Regions from separate parts of the Aquibium microcysteis genome, predicted to be linked through region 3. Evidence: predicted binding sites of a transcription regulator. Region 3 holds the regulator's gene; each other region holds the start of a gene.

The links. Region 3 encodes PhoB, which activates phosphate uptake and scavenging genes when phosphate is short. Its sites were predicted from a motif close to TGTCATNNANCTGTCAT; they were not measured.
Positions count from the first base shown of each region.
Region 1: phnC (phosphonate ABC transporter ATP-binding protein) is a predicted target of PhoB. The motif match lies at 2,492-2,508, and genes of this name have one in related genera.
Region 2: IAI54_RS09345 (BtaA family protein) is a predicted target of PhoB. The motif match lies at 2,472-2,488, and genes of this name have one in related genera.

Region 1 is NZ_CP061080.1:4,585,398-4,590,132, reverse strand. Features, by position in the region: gene IAI54_RS21525 (alpha-D-ribose 1-methylphosphonate 5-phosphate C-P-lyase PhnJ) at 1-273, shown strand, start outside; gene phnK (phosphonate C-P lyase system protein PhnK) at 270-1,070, shown strand; gene phnL (phosphonate C-P lyase system protein PhnL) at 1,073-1,780, shown strand; gene IAI54_RS21510 (DapH/DapD/GlmU-related protein) at 1,777-2,406, shown strand; gene phnC (phosphonate ABC transporter ATP-binding protein) at 2,575-3,393, shown strand; gene phnD (phosphonate ABC transporter substrate-binding protein) at 3,449-4,354, shown strand; gene phnE (phosphonate ABC transporter, permease protein PhnE) at 4,418-4,735, shown strand, end outside.
Region 2 is NZ_CP061080.1:2,032,155-2,036,889, reverse strand. Features, by position in the region: gene IAI54_RS09355 (serine hydrolase domain-containing protein) at 1-279, shown strand, start outside; gene IAI54_RS09350 (SAM-dependent methyltransferase) at 525-1,181, opposite strand; gene IAI54_RS09345 (BtaA family protein) at 1,184-2,422, opposite strand; gene IAI54_RS09340 (IS110 family RNA-guided transposase) at 2,677-3,618, opposite strand.
Region 3 is NZ_CP061080.1:3,735,631-3,740,365, forward strand. Features, by position in the region: gene IAI54_RS17370 (CRTAC1 family protein) at 1-256, opposite strand, end outside; gene IAI54_RS17375 (vanadium-dependent haloperoxidase) at 259-1,584, opposite strand; partial or broken gene IAI54_RS17380 (RES family NAD+ phosphorylase) at 1,687-2,203, opposite strand; gene IAI54_RS17385 (MbcA/ParS/Xre antitoxin family protein) at 2,200-2,586, opposite strand; gene phoB (phosphate regulon transcriptional regulator PhoB) at 2,660-3,349, opposite strand; gene phoU (phosphate signaling complex protein PhoU) at 3,364-4,071, opposite strand; gene pstB (phosphate ABC transporter ATP-binding protein PstB) at 4,100-4,735, opposite strand, start outside.

The DNA of each region.
Region 1 (4,735 bases), 850 kb from region 3:
GGCGCCGGACGGGAGCAGCGCATCTATGCGATCCCCCCCTACACGAACGTCGTCAGCCTCGATTTCGAGGACCATCCCTTCGAGGTCCAGACCTTCGACCGGCCCTGCGCGCTGTGCGGCGCCGAGCAGGTCTACCTGGACGAGGTGATTCTGGACGATCGCGGCGGACGGATGTTCGTCTGCTCGGATACCGATTTCTGCGAAACGCGACGTGCGGCGGGACATGTCGGCGAACTCGGCGGGGCCATGGAACGCCCGGAGGAGGCGCGATGAGCGGCCCTGCCGACACCCGACCTGACGACCAGCCGCTGCTGCGCGTTTCGTCCGTCTCGAAATCCTACGGCGCCCGCACGGGCTGCGAAGGCGTCTCCTTCGACCTGTGGCCCGGCGAAGTGCTGGCAGTCGTCGGCGAATCCGGTTCCGGCAAGACGACGCTGCTCAACTGCATCTCGTCGCGGCTCCTTCCCACCTCGGGCAGCGTCTCCTACCGCATGCGCGACGAGACGTGGCGCGAACTCTACCGCATGAGCGAAGCCGAGCGCCGGTTCCTGATGCGCACCGACTGGGGCTTCGTGCACCAGAACCCGGCCGATGGCCTGCGGATGACGGTTTCGGCCGGAGCCAATGTCGGCGAGCGGCTGATGGCGATCGGCGACCGGCACTACGGCACCATCCGTTCGACCGCGATCGACTGGCTCGGCCGCGTCGAGATCGGCTCGGACCGCATCGACGACGAACCGCGGGCCTTCTCGGGCGGCATGCGGCAGCGGCTGCAGATCGCGCGCAACCTCGTCACGTCGCCGCGGCTGATCTTCATGGACGAGCCGACCGGCGGGCTCGACGTGTCGGTCCAGGCAAGGCTGCTCGACCTGCTGCGCGGGCTTGTGGCCGACCTCGGGCTCGCGGCGATCGTGGTCACGCACGATCTCGCCGTCGCGCGGCTTTTGTCGCACCGCATGATGGTCATGAAGGACGGCCGCGTCATCGAGACGGGGCTGACGGACCGCGTGCTCGACGATCCACGCGAAGCCTACACGCAATTGCTCGTCTCCTCGATCCTGCAGGTGTGATGATGGCCACGCCCCTCGTCGTCTCGGAAGTCGCCAAGAGTTTCGTCATGCATCTGCGCGGCGGGCTGACGCTGCCGGTCGTGGAAGACGTCTCTTTCTCACTGACAGCCAGGTGCTGCGCCGTGCTGGGCGGACCCTCGGGCGCCGGCAAGAGCTCGATCCTGAAGATGCTCTACGGCAACTACGCCGTGGACTCCGGCCAGATCATCGTCCAGCACCGCGGCGCGCTGGTGGATCTCGCGCGCGCGGCCCCAAGGATGGTGCTGTCGGTGCGGCGCGAGACGATCGGATACGTCAGCCAGTTCCTGCGCACGGTGCCGCGGGTGACGGCCCTCGACGTGGTGGCCGAACCCCTCACGGCGGCGGGGGTCGACCGGGACGAGGCGCGCGAGAGGGCGGCCATCCTGCTCGCCCGGCTGAACCTGCCGAAGACCCTGTGGTCGCTGCCGCCGGCCACGTTCTCGGGCGGCGAGCAGCAGCGCGTCAACATCGCCCGCGGCTTCATCACCAGCCATCCGATCCTGCTGCTCGACGAACCGACGGCGTCGCTCGACGCGGTGAACCGGCAGGTCGTCATCGACCTGATCGCGGAAAAGAAGCGGGCCGGCGTCGCCCTGCTCGGCATCTTCCACGATCAGGACGTGCGCGAGGCCGTCGCCGACACGATCATCGACGTGACCCGCTTCGCGCCCAGGCGGGTGGCCGCATGAGCGTGACCAAGCTCTCGCCCGAGCCGCTCGTTCACCCGACGGCGGAGGTCTCGAACGCGACGCTCGGGCGCTACACCGAGGTCGCCGAGCGCTGCCGCATCGCCGAGGCGGTCATCGGCGACTACTCCTACATCATGCAGGACGGCTCGGTGTGGTGCGCCGAGATCGGCAAGTTCGCCAACATCGCCGCGGCCTGCCGGATCAACGCCACCAATCACCCGACCTGGCGACCGACGCTGCATCATTTCACCTACCGCTCCGCCGACTACTGGCCGGACGCCGAGAACGACGAGAGCTTCTTCGGCTGGCGGCGCGAGAACCGGGTCACGATTGGCCACGATACCTGGCTCGGCCATGGCGCGACCATCCTGCCCGGCGTGACGGTCGGCGACGGCGCGGTGGTCGGCGCGGGCGCCGTCGTGTCGAAGGACGTCTCGCCCTACACGATCGTCGGCGGCGTGCCGGCGAAACCCATCCGGGAGCGCTTCGACCGCAGGACGGCCGATCGGTACCAGGCGCTGGCCTGGTGGGACTGGGACCACGATCGGATCCGGGAGGCTCTCGCCGATTTCCGCGCGCTCTCGGCGGAGGAATTCCTCGAGAAGCACGAGGCGTCCGCCGGGTGACGGGACGCCGTCGGGACGACCGACGCGACGCGCCGCATTTCTTTTGCCGGCTTCTCACGCGCACCATGGTGGATGGTAACAAAACCGTCACGGACCCGACATCCGGCCTTCATCGAACTCCGGTACCCGGTTCTCCCGACGCGAGAAAAAAGCGCGACAGGGAGTTCCATGCTCGAGATCCTGAAGGTGACGCGCCGCTTCGGTACGAACGTCGCCGTCGACGCCGTGGACGTTGTCGTCCCCGAAGGCCAGATGGTCGGGGTCATCGGCCGGTCGGGTGCGGGCAAGTCCACGCTCCTGCGCATGATCAACCGCCTCGTCGACCCGTCGGCCGGCGCCATTCGCTTCGGCGGAACCGAGGTCTCGGCGCTGCGCGGTGCGGCGCTGCGGTCCTGGCAGCGCGACTGCGCCATGATCTTCCAGCAGTTCAACCTCGTGCCGCGGCTCGACGTCGTGTCGAACGTGCTGCACGGGACGTTGAACCGCCGCTCGACGCTGGCCACGGTGTTCAACCTCTTCCCGCGCGAGGACATCCACAAGGCGATCGACATCCTCGACCGCCTCGGAATCGCCAGCCATGCGTCCAAGCGTGTCGAGGCCCTGTCGGGCGGCCAGCAGCAGCGCGTCGCCATCGCCCGCGCGCTGATGCAGGATCCCAGGATCATCCTGGCCGACGAGCCGATTGCTTCGCTCGACCCGATGAACGCGCAGGTGGTCATGGATGCGCTGCGCCGCATCCATGACGAGGACGGCCGCATGATCGTGTGCAATCTGCACACCCTCGACACCGCCCGGCGCTACTGCGACCGCGTGATCGGCATGCGCGACGGCCGGATCGTCTTCGACGGCTCGCCGGACGAGCTCAGCACCCGCGTCGCCCGCGACATCTACGGTGCCGACGAGAGTTTTTCGGAGGAGACCACCTCCACCTCGATCGAGGCGTTGCCGCGGCCGGCCCCGTCGCTCGAACCGGCCTACGCGCTCTGATTTCACCCATCCGACGACCGTCGGTCGCGGACCATCCGTCCAAAGGAGAGACCCCATGAAGAAACTGCTCGCAGCGCTGCTCGCGACCGCCGCCCTGGCCGCCCCGGCCCTGGCACAGGACAAGATCAGCGAGTTCCGCATCGGCATCCTCGGCGGCGAGAACGCGCAGGATCGCCTGACCTCCAACGAATGCGTCCGCGCCTACACGGAGGAAGCGCTGGGCGTGGCCACAAAGCTGTTCACGCCGGCGGACTACGACGGCGTGATCCAGGGCCTGCTGGGCGGCACCCTGGACATGGCCTGGCTCGGCGCGTCGGCCTACGCCAAGATCTATCTGACGAACCCGGAAGCCGTCGACGTCGTGCTGGTCAAGACCAATCTCGACGGCTCGTTCGCCTATCACTCGATCGGCTTCGCGCGGAAGGACTCCGCAATCACCTCGCTCGCCGACATGAAGGGCAAGAAGTTCGGTTTCGGCGACCCGAACTCGACCTCCGGCTACCTGATCCCCTCGGTCGAGATCCCGCAGGAGACGGGCGCCTCGATGAAGCCCGGCGACTATTTCGGTGACGTCGTCTTCACCGGCGGCCACGAGCAGACGATCGTCGCCGTGGTCAACGGCGACGTCGACGCCGGCGTGACCTGGGCCGACGGCCAGGGCGCCTGGGAAGACGGCTACAATTCGGGCGCGCTGCGCAAGGCGGTCGACTCCGGCATCGTCGACATGAACGACATCGTCGAGATCTGGAAGTCGAAGCCGATTCCGGAGGGTCCGATCGTCCTGCGCAAGGGGCTGCCGGCAGACGTCAAGACCAAGATGGTCGACCTCATCCAGGGCCTGCACGCCAAGGACAAGGACTGCGCCTACAAGATGGCTGCCGGCGAGACCGCCGGGTTCAAGCCGATCACGCACGACGCCTACCAGACCATGATCGAGTTGCGCAAAGCCAAGACCAACTGATCAGGTTCACATCGACGGACGGGCTCGCGAGAGCCCGTCCGTTCGCATTGGAAGGGCAGGGGCATGGCAAACGCGACGCTCGGCGGATCGGCGACCGACATCAAGGCCGGCTACATGGCGCTGGTGCAGCGCAAGCGGGTCTATTCGGGTATCGTGCTGATCGTCTTCGTGGCGATGCTGGCGGCCGGTTTCGATCTCGCTGACGAGCGCAATGCCGGCGGGTTCTGGTCGGGCCTGAGCCGCGTCTTCGACTTCCCGGCGGAACTGGTGCGGGAAGCTATCGAGAAGGCCCCGGCGATGCCGGGCAACCTCGTGAAGTACTTCCCGGCGCTGATCGAGACCATCAACATCGCCGCCGTCTCGACGCTGATCGGCGCGATG
Region 2 (4,735 bases), 1.7 Mb from region 3:
CTCGCCTGGATGCGCCAGCCGGCGCCGGCCTCGAACGGCGAATACGGCAACGGCCAGCTCTGGCTGCACGGTCCGCAGGGCGGCACGCCCGACGGACAGGACCCCGACGCCGGCTTCGACCTGCCCGCCGACGCGTTCTGGGCGCTCGGCCATGACGGCCAGTCGATGGCGATGATCCCCTCGAAGGGCCTCGTCGTGCTGCGGCTTGGGCTCACCCCGTCCAAGCTCGGCTGGAAGTCGCAGGGGCTGGTGGAAGCCGTGGCGAAGGCGCTGGAGTAGGGCGGGCGCTTGTTCATGCAGGCGGTCTTTTCGAGCGACGTCGGCGCTGCCCCTCATCTGCCTGCCGGCATCTTCTCCCCGTCAAACGGGGAGAAGAGAGCCTCAACCGAGAGCTTCGTCCATCGCAATGGTCGTAGGCTTCGCGCTGCCATCGCAGCCGCAGCCCCTTCTCCCCGCTTGCGGGGAGAAGGTCCCGGCAGGGGGATGAGGGGCGGCGCCGAGGCCCGAAGACGATCGCCGCCCGCTCAGCCCCTGTGCAGCACCGCATGCACCGCGTAGCCGCAGTAAAGCGAATCCATCGAAAGGCTTGCGCCGGTCCGTTCGCATTCCGATTCAAGCACGCGGCGCAGGTCGTCGCGCGGGCTGACGTGGAATTTCGCCAGCCACGCCCGCAGGACCGACCGGAACCAGTCGGGCAGCCGTTCCTGGCCGCCGAAGTCGACGATGTGCAGCGCGCCGCCCGGCGCCAGCGCGTCGAGGCCGAGCGCCACCGTCCGCTCCCCGCCGGGGATCATCGACAGCGCGTAGGAGACGAAGACGCGGTCGAAGCGGCCGGTGCCGAACAGGTCGCGCGGCTCGAAGCGGGTCGCGTCCGCCCGCGCCAGCGTCACCCGGCCCGCCAGGCCGGCGCGCTCCACCGAGGCCTGCGCGGTCGCCAGCATCTCGGCCGAAATGTCGAGGCCGAAGAACTGCGCGCGGGGATAACGCCGGGCGGCGAGCACGAGGTTGCGGCCGGTCCCGCAGCCGAGTTCCAGCACCGTGCCGCGGTCCGGCACGTCGAGGCCTTCGATCATAAGGTCGCGGCCGAGCAGGTAGTATTTGCGAGTCGCGTCGTAGACATGGCGCTGGAGGCGGTAGACGCCGTCCATCAGCGCGGCGTGGTCGGCTGCGGCGCGCTCCATCGTCAGCCCCGCTTCACGTAGAGGTGGAAGCCGCCATAGATCGCCGAGCGGTCGCGGGCGGTGAACTCGGCCGAGGCGTCGGCCTCGTAGCGCCACTGCGCCAGCGTTCCGTCGGAGACGCGGCCGGGCAGCAGCGTCGGCACCGCGGCGGTGCGGAAGATGACGCGGGCGCCCGGTGCGGCGGTGCGGGTGATCCCGGCCCACAGCGCGTTCAGCTGCGCGTCGCTCATCCAGTCCTGTGCGTCGAGCAGCACGTAGCGGTCGACCGAGGCGGCGGGCTTCTCCGACAGGAAGTCCGTGAAGTTCGTCTGGTGCACGGCCACGCGCGCGGCACCCGCGCGCACCGCGTCGAAGTTCCGGGGCTCGAGATAGGGCGGCAGCGCCGCTTCGCCGGGCTTCGGATAGCGGCGGGCGAAGGCCTGCCAGGCGAAATAGTTCGCCTTCAGCGGAAAGTCGCAGGCGAGCTTGCGCACGCGCTCCGCCAGCACGTCGGCCATGGTCTCGCCGCCGGCCAGCGCGTCGTACTGCGCGGGCGGGATGCCGAGGCCGAACAGCGAGGCCTTGTTGGACGCGGCCCAGCGGATCAGGCGGCGGCGAAACAGCGGCGCCAGCTGCTCGGAGAAGAAGATGCGCTGCGCGCGCAGGTCCTCCGCCTGCATGATCTCCTTCGGATCGACGCCGTGCAGCCGCGCCACGCCGTGCACCATCGAGATGCAGAGGCCGAGCAGGCCGGTGCGGTAGAAGTCGCGGTCGAAGACGGCGATGCGGCGCCGGCCGCGCCAGTCCCGCGCCTCCCAGTAGCGCCGCGCCGCGCGGTCGAGATGCGGGGCCACGAAGCGGTCGTAGGCCAGCGCGTTGTGGCCGGTGCGGGCGGCGCCGAAGAAGCGGAAATAGTCCTCCTGCGACGGCAGCCGCCGCGCCGCCTCGAGCTTCAGCCGGTTCAGCGCGACATGGGCGCGGTTGAGGTCGACCGCATCGATCCGGGCCGGGCCGCGGGTGAGGTACGAGAGCACGTTGCAGCCGCCGGAAGCGATCGTGACCACCCGGTGCCCGTCCCCCAGCGCCATCGCCTCCATGTCGATCTCGGGATCCTCCCAGATCTGCGGGTAGACCAGCCCGGAAAAAGCCAGCGCGAACAGCCGCTCCGACAGGCCGGCCGCCGAGAACGGCCCGTTCTGGTAGACGGCCTTCCGGATGTGGCGGCGGGGTTCGAGCGCGATGTCGGCGGACAGGTCGGTCATGATGGCGAATCCGTCACGGTTGGCGTTCCGGTCCGGGTAGTCGAGGGCGATGACAGGGCCGTGACAGGGGCGGGGCGAATGGCGAATGGCGAATGGCAGACTGGGAGAAGGGGGTAGAGAGTAGGGAGAAGGGAGAAGGGAGTAGGGAGAAGGGAGAAGGGAGAAGGGAGAAGGCAGAAGGAACTGGACGGTAGAGCGCGGGCAGCCGGAACCGCGCAGGCCTGCCTCGCCCGGCCTGCCCGCCACCTTCGTCATCAACTCTGAGCCGATTGTGCGTCTCTGAGCCTTGCATTGAGGGTGACGATGATCTTTCGCATGACTGCGGCGATTGCGACGATGGGGCGTTTTCCGTTGTCGACGAGGCGTTTGTAGAAGGATGCGAACTCGCCTCTGCCGGCGGCTGCGCGCAGGGCCGGCATGAACAGGGCTGTTCTGATCTGCGGCCTGCCGCCGCGTTGCCGCCGCTGGCCGGTTGCGGTTCCGCTCTCGTTGGGGTGGGGAGCTGTCCCGGCCAGGGCGGCGGCCTGCCTGCGCTGGAGGGAGCCGAGTTCGGGCATCTGGGCGATGAGGGTTGCGGCGCATGTGAGGCCGATGCCGTTCATGGCGGTGCACACGGCGATGCGTTGGCGCAGGCTCTGGCTGCGTGCGACGAGGGCGGCGATCGCCGCGTCGAGCTTGTCGATCTGTTGCTCGATGGCGGCCAGCATGGCCTTGAAGGAGGCTGCGAGTGCCTTGGCGCCGGGCGCCCTGGAGCGGTTGCGCTCGGCGACCCTGAAGGCGACGAGGTCGGCCCTACGCCGCACCAGGACCTGCAACTGCCTCTCGTCGGCGTCTTGCGCCTGCCATAAAGACAGCTTGGCCCAGCGCTCGCGCGCATAGGCGGCCATTTGGGCGGCGTCGATGGCATCGCTCTTGCCGAGCGTGCCAAAGGAGCGGATGAAGCTCTTGAGCTTCAGGGTGTCGGCACGGTGGCAGGCGATTCCGGCCTTGAGGCATTCCTCCAGAAGCAGCAGTTCGTAGCCGCCGGTAGGCTCGCAGACGACGAGGTCGGGCCGGGCTTTCTTGAGCATGGCGCGAATGGCGGATCGGCTGTTGTCGATGGTCGCGGCGGCCTGGCGGCCGTTGCTGACGGTGAGACTGTCCTTGGCGACATCGACGCCGAGGCAGCAGGCGGGCGGGTGGTGCAGAAAGGCCATGAGGGTGCTATCCTTTGCGGGCTTCGGATTGTTTGCGGGCGTGACGGCGCGTCAGGGGCCCGATCAACTCTCCAAGCGGTGGTGCAAAGGCGGCAGGGAGCCTTGATGACGTCGGGTGTCGGCCCGATCCCGGAAACGGTCGCCTGCCGCCGAGGCTGCGGGAGTTCGAGCCCGCAGCCTCATCCAACACTACCCCGTTCGGCTCAAACAATCCCGGAACGACGTCCAAGCGCAGCGCAGGACGACGTATCCGGGATCCATGCCTCGCCATCCGTCCCCGCGATCCGGTGCAGGACGAGGCACGCGCCGTCGCCCGCCAGTGCCGCTCCCGGTCGGTGCCGTCCCTCCGCCAGCGCCGCTTCCCTCCGCCGCCGTCGTCACGGTCGCCGCCGCATCCTCCGGCGCCGCGCCCCCCCCTCCGTCGTCGCTGCGCGACGCCACCTCCGCCCCCACTGCGTGGGGTGGAGGACAGCCCGCCCCAAGCGCCGCCGCCCATCCTCCAACCCCACGAAGTAGGGGGGAGGTGCCGAGCGAAGCGAGGCGGAGGGGGGGACCCCGCCGGACCAGTCCGGGACGACGGACGGTCGGCACGACGGACGTGGCCAGGCCGTCCATCACGCTCCCGCGCATCGACGGCCCGAGGATCCGACCCGTCGCGCCGTCCCCTCCACCTTCGTCATGCCGGAACGGCGTCCAAGCGCAGCGCAGGACGCCGTATCCGGGATCCATGCCTCGGAGCAGGTCATCGAGCGGGACGATGGAGAAGGACCGGTGGGTCGCCTGCACCGCCCCGCCTTTCGACGACCGCCGAGGCATGGATCCCGGGTCTGCGCCTCCGCTTCGCTCCGGCTTCGCCCGGGATGACGACGGTGAAAGCAGCGCTATCCCCTTCACCTTCGTCATCCCGGAACGACGTCCAAGCGCAGCGCAGGACGACGTATCCGGGATCCATGCCTCGCCGCAGGTCATCGAGCGGGACGATGGAGAAGGACCGGTGCGTCGTCTGCACCGCCCCGCCTTTCGACGACCGCCGAGGCATGGATCCCGGGTCTGCGCCTCCGCTTCGCTCCGGCTTCGCCCGGGATGACGACGGTGAAAGCAGCGCCATCCCCTTCAC
Region 3 (4,735 bases):
CGTTGCGAAAGAGCGCCGCCGTCCCTGCCCCGCCCGCGACGAACACGTCGGCGGCGCGGTCGCCGTCGCAGTCGAACACGGCGGTGCCGCCGCCGACCATGAACTCCCAGTCGCCCGCATAGACCGTGTCGATGCCGGCGGTCGCGGTCGCCTCGACGAAACGGGGGACGGCGACGGCCTCATCCGCTGCGGCGGGCGCCGCAGCGAGCAGCAATGCCGCCACCAGCAGCGGCGGGATCGGTCGGGTGGCGCGCAAGGTCACCTCCGGGTCTGCAGGGCGGTCACATGGGCGCCGATACAGCGCCCCTGCTCCAGCCCGCGCTCGATGGCCGCGCGGAAATGGATGCCGCCATAGAGCCGCGACAGCGCCGCCTCCTCCGCGGCCGCCCGGAAGCTCGCATAGGAGCGGGCCGGCAGCCCGTCATCGACATGGGTGGCGTCCTCGAACGCCCTGTCCTCGCCGAAAAGCGCGGCCAGCACCGTTGCGGCGGCGCCCGACTGGGTGCTGTGACCGCTCGGGTATTCCGGGAAGGGCGGCGTGTTGAGGATCGGCTCCCATGCCGGATCGATGACGCGTCGGATGTAGGTGATCGGACGGATCAGGTCGTACTCGAACTTGGCGTGCCAGCAGCCGATGAAGGCGTCGGCCATGCTGACGCCGAGCAGCGCCAGCGTCTCGGCCGTGCGCCCGGCATCCGCGCCGTCATCCTCGAGCACCCGCAGCGCGATCGAAATCCAGTGGCCGGGCGGGGTGGGCGAGAGCATCGGATCGTCGGACCAGAAGCGCGCGATGGCGCGCTGTTCAGGCGTCAGGTCCAGCACCGTTCGGTGCACCTCCGCCGCCTCGCGGTAGAACGCGCTGCCGGGCTCCTCCGAATAGGCCGGCGGCGCGGGGATGCCGCAGGCGCTGCCGTCCGGCATGGCGAAGGTGCGGTTGGATCCCCAGAGAGGCAGGAGCGGCGCCTGCTGCTGCGCGACGAGGCTTGTGGGCACCCAGGCATCCGGCGCATTGCGCGGCTGATAGGTCGCCGGGAAGCCCATGTTCTCGACGACCGCGCCGCCGTCGCTGCGCGACCAGGCGAGGATGTGGGCGGCGACCGCCCGCCCGTACGCATCGCTGCGCGCGACCGTCTCGGCGGGAAGGCCGGCGGCCGCCTTCGCCTGCAGCTTCTTTCCGAAGGCCGCGATCGCGCGCTGGCCGGTCGGGCCGGTGTTGGCGAAGAGGTCGCCGACGACCGCGGCCATCGCCGCCTGCACGACGACCGCATCGTCTAAGGCCGCGCCGCTTTCCCGAGCCGGCAGTGGCGTAAGCCCGTTGAGCTGGCCCGCCAGCGTGTGGAGCCGCTCGTCGCCCGATGCCAGCGCCTCGAAGGCGGTGACGCCGAGATAGGCGAAGGCACGGCTGGCCACCGGCGGCGAATAGGTCGGCGTGTGGCGGACGAGTTCGAGGGTGAGGCGATACCAGTCGCGGATCGGATCGACGGCCGAGCGGTCGTCTGCGCGGGCAGCCGGGCCGAAATTGGGAAGAAGGAGCACGAGAAGCGTAACCGCTATCGGCGCCAGGACCTTGTACAAAGACCGCATCGACATCTCCTCCCCACCGGCCACGAATGACCGCTTGGCGAAGTAAGCATGGCCTGGTCGCGGAGAACAAGGGCAATGGGCGGCTGCGCCGCGGTCGAACGATCAGTCCCAGGAGAGCTGGTTCTTCGGGAGCCGCCCGCTGGGATCGAAGACGTCGACCCGATGGGGATGGGCGCGGCCCCATTTCCAGAGGACCAGATCTGCATCGCGACCATCGGCTCCGATGGCGAAACTGGGAACGAGAATGCCAGACACGCCTTCGAACGAAAGACGGTCATAGATCGCCCATGAGGGTGGACGGCGACCACGTGTGGTCAATTCCATCCAGCCGCAAGCCATGTCGTCGATCGACACGGCGTTGGAACGCCGCTTCGTCGGTGCGAAGATCGACGATCCCGTCGCAATCAACGTCATAGGAACAAAGCACCAGAGGATCGATCCGGCGCGCGAGCCCATGGCTGACTTCTTTTATCGCGGTAACGATTTCGAGGGACAGATAGAGGGCAGGCACGCCTTGCGGATTGAACCGTCCACCCCGGATCGCGGCCCCATCGCCGGAAATCGGCTTGAACGACCAGCGAGGATCATGGGCGCGGAAGCAGACCCCGCGAAATCTCACGCAAAGCCGCCGAGCGCGACGTGATCGAGGTATTCGCGCACCGCGGTGGCGCGCCCTTCCTTGACGAGAGACTCAGCCGTTCGTCCACCGAATGCGGGAATCGGCTGTGCCCTGTACCAGGACATGGCCTGTTTGGGTCCGCCGGACCATTCTTCCACGCGTCCTAGGATTTCGAGCATCTCACGAAGCCGGGACTGCGTCTTTCGCGAGCGACTGCGGGCTGACTTGAAGATGGATTCCGACGCAATCCCAGCGGTTTCCGCCAACTGCGACTTGGACATCCCGAAACTGTCTGTAATCCGATCGACCAGGATAAGGCCGGTCCCATCAGAGACATGGGCTATCAGAGCCGCATCGTGCGGCAAGACTGAAATGACATTCATTGCCTGCTCTCCTGCCTGCGTACGAGACAGAAGATAGGGCAATACCGACTGGACCCCAAGCGAACCTCCCGCGTCACGCCTCGCGGATGGCGTAGCCGGAGCCGCGGATGGTGCGGATGACGTCGGGCATGCGGCCGTTGTTCACGGCCTTGCGCAGGCGGCCGACATGGACGTCGACGGTGCGCTCGTCGATGTAGATCGTCTCGCCCCAGACGTTGTCGAGCAGTTGCCCGCGCGAGAAGACGCGGCCGGGATGCTGCATCAGGAACTCGAGCAGGCGGAACTCGGTCGGGCCGAGCTTGATCTCGGCCTTGCGCCGGTAGACCCGGTGCGCCTCGCGGTCGAGCACGATGTCGCCGACCTTGAGCACGGAGGACAGCACCTCGGGCTTGGCCCGGCGCAGCAGCGCGCGGACGCGGGCGACGAACTCGGGCGTCGAGAAGGGCTTGACCAGATAGTCGTCCGCGCCGGTCGAGAGGCCGCGGACCCGGTCGCTCTCCTCGCCGCGCGCCGTCAGCATGATGATCGGCAGGCGCTCGGTTTCCGGCCGCACGCGCAGGCGCCGACACAGCTCGATGCCGGAGATGCCGGGCACCATCCAGTCGAGCACCAAAAGGTCGGGCACGCTCTCCTGCAGCCGGATCTCGGCCTCGTCGCCGCGCGTGATGATCTCGACCTGGTAGCCCTCGGCTTCGAGATTGTATTTCAGGAGGACGCAGAGCGGCTCCTCGTCCTCAACGACCATCACCTTGGCGGCGATCATCTATCGTTCGTCCTTCAGGCCGTGGCGTCGGAGACGGCCGTCTCGTCGACGCGCGGGCGGGCCATCGGCAGCTGCCGGCCCGTCATGACATAATAGGCGTTCTCGGCGATGTTGGTCACGTGGTCGCCGATGCGCTCGAGGTTCTTGGCGCAGAACAGGAGATGCGTGCAGGCGGTGATGTTGCGCGGATCCTCCATCATGTAGGTGAGGAGTTCGCGGAAGATCGCCGTGTACTGGATGTCGATCTTCTCGTCATCGGCGCGCAGTGCCGGCAGTGCCTCGGCGCGGCGCTCGGCATAGAGCGCGACCACGCCGCCGACCTGGTCGTGCACCAGCGCGGCCATCGCATCGATGGAGTGCGACAGCGGCTTGGGCGTCGCCGACTGGCCGACCGCGCCGACCCGTTTGGCGATGTTCTTGGCGAGATCGCCGACGCGCTCGAGGTCGGACGCCATGCGGATGGCCGAGACGACGGCGCGCAGATCCTGCGCCATCGGCTGGCGCCGGGCGATCAGCGTGATCGCCTGCTCGTCGATCTCGCGCTGCTTGGCGTCCATGATCGCATCGTCGGATATGACGCGCTGCGCCAGGGCATTGTCCGACGACAGCAGCGCGCGGGTGGCGTCGGCGACCATCGTGGCCGACAGCGCCCCCATCTCGCGGATCAGCCGGTCGATGGATTCCAGTTCCTGGTCGAAGGAGGCAACGGTGTGCTCACCCATGATCTGTCCTCGTCTGTCTGGACCGGCGTCAGCCGAAGCGGCCGGTGATGTAGTCCTGGGTGCGCTTGTCGTCGGGGTTGGTGAACATCTTGTCGGTCGGCCCCTCCTCGACGAGATAGCCGATGTGGAACATCGCCGTGCGCTGCGACACGCGGGCCGCCTGCTGCATGGAATGGGTGACGATGACGATCGTGTAGTTCTGGCGCAGCTCGTCGATCAGTTCCTCGACCTTGGCGGTGGCGATCGGATCGAGCGCCGAGCAGGGTTCGTCCATCAGGATGACTTCGGGCGACACCGCGATGGCGCGGGCGATGCACAGGCGCTGCTGTTGTCCGCCGGACAGGCCGGTGCCGGATTCCGAGAGGCGGTCCTTCACCTCTTCCCAGATCGCAGCCTTGCGCAGGCTCTTCTCGACCACCTCGTCCAACTCGGTCTTCGACTTCGTCAGGCCGTGGATGCGCGGACCGTAGGCGACGTTATCGTATATCGATTTCGGGAAGGGGTTCGGCTTCTGGAACACCATGCCGACGCGGGCGCGAAGCTCCACCACGTCGATCGAGGGATCGTAGACGTCCTCCTGGTCGAGCGTGATCTTGCCGCCGACGCGGCAGCCGTCGATCGTGTCGTTCATGCGGTTGAGGCAGCGCAGGAAGGTGGACTTGCC